DNA from 2 places in the Rahnella sp. CG8 genome. Region 2 is predicted to be linked to the other one. Evidence: predicted binding sites of a transcription regulator. Region 2 holds the regulator's gene; the other holds the start of a gene.
What was found. The regulator LexA, encoded in region 2, represses DNA repair genes until DNA is damaged. The targets are predictions, from matches to a motif close to TNCTGTATGTACATACAGNA.

Region 1 (3,134 bases), on a different contig from region 2:
CGGAAGCCTCTCCGCAGACCATCGGCGATGCAGCTACCAGCAACCGCCGCACCATCAATAAATTCATCGTGCCCGACGTTCTGGAAACCTGTCAGCTGACCATGGGGCTGACCAAACTGGAAGAGGGGAGCCTGTGGAATACCATGCCTTGCCACACCCATGAACGTCGTATGGAAGTGTATTTCTACTTCAATATGGAAGCGGAAACTGCCGTGTTCCATATGATGGGGCAACCACAGGAAACCCGTCATTTATTAGTGCACAACGAGCAGGCTGTCATCTCTCCTAGTTGGTCAATTCACGCCGGAGTGGGTACCAAAAACTATACCTTCATCTGGGGTATGGTCGGTGAGAACCAGGTATTCGATGACATGGATCACGTCAAAGTCAGCGAACTGCGCTAACTCCCCCTTGCTCTGCCTTCACCGGCAGAGCAACTCATTTTTTATGGCGAACGCGCCGTTGCAAAAGAGACTCTGAATATGATCCTCCGTTCATTTGAATTAAGCGGCAAAGTCGCAATCGTCACCGGTTGCAATACCGGGCTGGGACAAGGCATGGCGCTGGGTCTCGCGCAGGCGGGATGCGATATTGTGGGCATTAACGTTTCCGCCCCTGAAGAAACTGAAAAAAAAGTCACCATGTTAGGCCGCCGTTTTCTCGATCTGAGGGCTGATCTGAGCACCATCACAGGCATTCCTGAGCTGATCGAGAAAGCAGTCGGGGAATTTGGTCATATCGATATTCTGATCAATAACGCCGGTATTATCCGCCGTGAAGATGCCATCGAATTCAGCGAGAAAAACTGGGATGATGTGATGAATGTGAACAGCAAAACGCTGTTCTTTATGTCTCAGGCCGTGGCGAAGCAGTTCATCAAACAGGGTAACGGTGGCAAAATTATAAATATTGCCTCTATGCTCTCGTATCAGGGGGGGATCAGGGTGCCTTCCTATACCGCGTCAAAAAGCGCAGTAATGGGTCTGACCCGACTGATGGCCAATGAATGGGCGAAGCATAACGTCAATGTGAATGCGATTGCGCCGGGGTATATGGCGACTAACAATACGGAACAGTTGCGCGCCGATGAAGAACGCAGCAAAGAAATCCTCGACAGAATCCCCGCCGGACGCTGGGGTCTGCCGGAAGATGTCATGGGGCCGGTAGTCTTTCTGGCATCGAAAGCCTCTGATTACGTTAATGGTTACACCATTGCCGTCGATGGTGGTTGGCTCGCGCGTTAAGGGCAGAATAAGTGACACCAGAAAGGCGTATTCTTATACGCTTTTTTGTTTTTTATCAGTCCGTTGACAATTAGTTACAGGGCATCTCTTCCAAGATTGTGACAGTTTCACTTATACTGGATAAAATAACAGTTATCCAGTTCGGACGCGTCATGACGGCGGAAGGCCATCTCATTTTCTCAATTGCCTGTGCAGTATTTGCTAAGAAGGCCCAGCTTTCTCCCGAACTGGCGCATGGTGACTGGTGGCACATCATTCCAGGGTCTTTGCTTACCTGTCTGCTGCCCGATATTGATCACCCCAAATCGGTGCTGGGCCAGCGTCTCAAATGGTTGTCGGCCCCCATCGCCCGGGCTTTTGGTCACCGTGGATTCACTCACAGTTTGCTGGCGGTGGCTGGAGGGATTTTCCTGCTACGCACTCATTTCCCTCACGACTGGGTGATCCCCGCTGATGCTTTCCACGCCATGATTATCGGTTACCTGAGCCATATCCTGGCAGATATGCTGACGCCTGCAGGAGTGCCGCTGCTCTGGCCTTGTCGATGGCGTTTCCGGCTACCGCTGATTAACAGCCAGAAAAGTAATCAACTCGAGCGCACGCTCTGCCTTATGCTGGTCGGCCTGACGCTTTTCTGGCCAGACTGGACGCCCATCATTGGTGCAATAAATCCTGACTTTTTTAATCACATCCTGAAATTATTCATCTGAATAGCATGAAATATTGCCGATATGATGAAAATTAATACAAACACCAACAAAAAGTTATAATGAATTCCTTTTGGATATAAATACTCAGACCCTCAAACTGATATTCTGCCCCCCAATGCTTTGGGATGGTGCAGTCCTTTTCCGGAAACACCCGTTTCATTTATCAAAATTATAAGTTTGGAGTCTGGTATGAATCTTCCGCTCGTTCTTAACGTAGTGGTTTTCGTTGCCCTGCTTTTGCTGCTGGCACAAACCCGCCACAAGCAATGGAGCCTGGCAAAAAAAGTTTTACTGGGTCTGGCTATGGGTGTCGTATTTGGCCTGGCTTTACAGCTGATCTACGGTTCCGATGATCCGGTACTAAAAACCTCAATTACCTGGTTCAATATTGTCGGTAACGGCTACGTCCAGTTGCTGCAAATGATCGTCATGCCGCTGGTTTTCGTCTCTATTCTGAGCGCGGTAGCGAAACTGCATAACGCGTCATCGCTGGGGAAAATCAGCTTCCTGACCATCGGTACCCTGCTGTTCACCACACTGATCGCTTCTCTGGTGGGTATCTTCGTGACGGGCCTGTTCGGCCTCACCGCTGACGGCCTGGTACAGGGTACGCAGGAAACGGCGCGACTGACGGCAATTCAGTCTAACTATGTCGGCAAAGTGGCTGACCTGAGCGTGCCTCAGTTGATCCTTTCCTTTATACCTAAGAACCCGTTTGCTGATCTGACAGGCGCAAGTCCGACATCAATCATCAGCGTCGTGATCTTCGCAGCCTTCGTTGGTGTAGCCGCCCTGCAACTGGTGAAAGATGATGCAGAAAAAGGTCCGCGCATTCTGGCCTTTATCGATACCCTGCAGGCATGGGTGATGAAGTTGGTGCGTCTGGTCATGAAACTGACCCCGTACGGGGTACTGGCTCTGATGACCAAAGTGGTCGCCGGCTCGAACATTCAGGACATCATTAAACTCGGCAGCTTTGTGGTCGCGTCTTACCTGGGTCTTGGCATTATGTTTGTTGTTCACGCGATACTGCTGTCGTTCACCGGTGTTAATCCGGCGAAATTCTTCCGTAAAGTCTGGCCGGTGCTGACTTTTGCCTTCACCAGCCGTTCAAGTGCCGCGACCATCCCGCTGAGCGTTGAAGCGCAAACACGCCGTCTGGGTATTCCTGAATCTATCG
Region 2 (3,134 bases):
CAGCCACAGATCCAGAATGATATTCAGCAAATTCCCGGCAATCAGCAAAATCACCGGCCCGCGAACGTACTGAATGCCGAGCAACCACCCGAGGATCACCAGATTCGCCAGTGAAGCCGGGGCGCTGAACCAGCGGATTTCGATAAACAGCCTCGCCTGTTCAAGCACGGGCTGGCTGCCGCCGACAATGTGAAACGCCAGCTCCATCAGCGGATGACGGAATACCACAATAATGACGCCCGCCAGTACAGCCAGAAGGAAGGGTTGTACAAAAGCACGCGCCAGAAGCTGATTATCTTTCGCGCCCAGCGCCTGAGCGGTCATGCCGGTGGTACTCATCCGCAGAAACAGTAAGAGCATAAAAAGGAAAGTGGTGATCATCGAACCCACAGCCACGCCGCCGAGATAATCCGGGCTGTCGAGATGACCGATCACTGCGGTATCCACCAGGCCGAGGAGCGGCACCGTGATATTGGAAAAAATCATCGGCAATGCCAGCATCCAGAGCGCTTTATCGGCAGGGCTTAAAAAGGTGTTTTTGAGTGTGTGTCGCAGGGAATGATGTTGCATAGAGAATCTCATGCCGGAGGTTCAGGTTATGCCTAAAATGACATCGCCCCGAAAGGGGCGATGATGAGAGAAACGCATTTCTCTTTGAATTCACATGGATGCCAGAGGCGGCCGCCATCCATATTCAATTAGTTTTAGTCTTGTCTATCTGACACAGCAATTTCTGACTTAGTCATATCTGACCGAGTAATTCGAGTTATATCAAGGCGGCAACTAAGCGAACGCCGGGAGCATACACAAATATGTGACCGGGGTTCGCGAAGGCAGCCAACGCAGAGATAGCTCGAAGTACGAAGGTCAGATCCAGTCGCCGTTGCGGATAACACCTACGGCTAAGCCTTCAATGCTGAAATTCTGCTCGCGCAAATCCACCACGATCGGCTGAAACTCGCTGTTCTCAGGCAATAACTGCACCACACTGCCTTGTTTTTTCAGGCGTTTCACGGTGACCTCATCATCGATACGGGCCACCACAACCTGACCATTACGCACGTCTTGCGTTTTATGCACGGCCAGCAGATCGCCGTCAAGGATACCAATATCACGCATCGACATACCGCTGACACGCAGCAGGAAATCGGCGCTCGGCTTAAACATTGCCGGATCGATCTGATAGTGCCCTTCGATATGTTGCTGCGCCAGCAGCGGTTCACCGGCGGCAACGCGGCCAATCAGCGGTAAACCTTCTTCTTCTTCCATCAGCAGACGAATGCCGCGTGATGCACCGGAAACAATCTCAATAACACCTTTACGCGCCAGCGCTTTAAGATGCTCTTCCGCCGCATTGGGAGAACGGAACCCCAGACGTGATGCAATCTCTGCGCGGGTTGGTGGCATACCGGTGGTGGAGATATGATCGCGAATAAGGTCGTAGACCTCTTGTTGTCTGGTCGTTAAAGCTTTCATTCCGCCCCCTGGTTGTTTATACAGTCTTGCTGTGAGTATATACAGCTAAACGGTCAATGAAAACCTAAGATTGAATAAAAACAGGGCATAACGTTGATTCCTGGAATGCAGATTCCAAATCAGAACCATCGCGACCAAAAGATGCTGACCCAGACAAAAATCGCCAATATGATGGTCAGAAGTACGGCAGCAGAGCCGATATCTTTTGCGCGACCGGAAAGCACATGAAACTCAGGCCCGATGCGGTCTATTGCACATTCCACCGCGCTGTTGAGCAACTCCGTGACACAGACCAGCACGACGGATCCCACCAGCAGGATACGTTCAATGGTGCTGACATCAAGCCAGAAAGATAGCAAAATTAACGGGATAGCGACGCTGGCCTCCTGGCGAAATGCCGCTTCGTTTTGCCATGCCGCTTTGAATCCTTTCCAGGAATAGCCGGCCGCTTTATAAATTCGGGTAAATCCGGTGACTTGGTTCGCCATTTCGGGTACTGATCCTTAGAGTGTTTGCAGCATTTTAGCTTTTATATGACCACAGATCTCCACGGATCTTTCTGGTATCCTTGCGGCGAAATTGCTAACAAGAGGCTTCACGTTTTTATGTCAGGTTGGCGTAGACTTTATTACACATTATTGAATTTACCACTCTCATTGCTGGTAAAGAGCAAGGTCATACCTTCAGATCCGGTTACCGAGTTGCATTTAGACCCGACGCGGCCGATTTTGTACGTATTACCTTATAATTCCAAAGCCGATTTGCTGACGTTGCGTGCGCAATGTCTGGCGCAGAATCTGCCTGATCCTCTTATTCCGCTGGAAATTGACGGCACCCTGCTACCAAGCCATGTCTTTATAGCCGAAGGCCCGCGCGTATTCTCTTATTACACGCCGAAGCAGGAGTCCGTAAAGCTGTTCCACGACTACCTTGATTTGCACCGCAATAATCCGGATTTAGACATTCAGATGTTGCCGGTGTCGGTAATGTTTGGTCGTGCACCGGGCCGTGAAGGTCAGGACGACACGCCGCATCTGCGCGTGCTGAACGGTATCCAGAAATTTTTCGCTGTGCTGTGGCTGGGGCGGGACAGTTTCGTCCGTTTCTCCAATACCGTTTCCCTGCGTTATATGGCGACGGAACACGGCACAGATAAGACGATTGCTCAAAAACTGGCACGTGTGGCGCGGATGCATTTCTCCCGTCAGCGTCTGGCTGCGGTTGGTCCGCGCCTTCCGGCACGTCAGGATTTATTCAATAAATTGCTGGCCTCAAAAGCCATTGAGAAAGCGATTGAAGACGAAGCCCGCAGCAAGAAAATTTCCCACGAAAAAGCCCAACAAAACGCCATCGCCCTGATGGAAGAGATTGCCGCTGACTTCTCTTATGAAGCCGTGCGCCTCTCTGACCGTGTGCTGAGCTGGACGTGGAACCGTTTGTACAAAGGCATCAACGTTAATAATGCCGAGCGTGTACGCCAGTTAGCGCTGGACGGTCAGGAAATTGTGTATGTGCCTTGCCACCGCAGCCACATGGACTATCTGCTGCTGTCTTACGTGCTCTATCATCAGGGTCTGGTACCGCCGCATATTGCCGCCGGTATCAACCTGAATTTCTGGCCGGCTGGCCCGATTTTCCGCCGTCTGGGTGCGTTCTTT

Region 1: HGO41_RS19140 (metal-dependent hydrolase) is a predicted target of LexA. The motif match lies at 1,359-1,378, and genes of this name have one in related genera.

What each region holds. Positions count from the first base shown of each region.
Region 1 covers NZ_JABAED010000023.1:4,146-7,279, reverse strand. Annotated here, with positions in the region: gene kduI (5-dehydro-4-deoxy-D-glucuronate isomerase) at 1-404, shown strand, start outside; gene kduD (2-dehydro-3-deoxy-D-gluconate 5-dehydrogenase KduD) at 483-1,244, shown strand; gene HGO41_RS19140 (metal-dependent hydrolase) at 1,397-1,954, shown strand; gene HGO41_RS19135 (L-cystine transporter) at 2,144-3,134, shown strand, end outside.
Region 2 covers NZ_JABAED010000026.1:27,583-30,716, reverse strand. Annotated here, with positions in the region: gene dinF (MATE family efflux transporter DinF) at 1-570, opposite strand, end outside; gene lexA (transcriptional repressor LexA) at 868-1,476, opposite strand; gene HGO41_RS20420 (diacylglycerol kinase) at 1,596-1,964, opposite strand; gene plsB (glycerol-3-phosphate 1-O-acyltransferase PlsB) at 2,082-3,134, shown strand, end outside.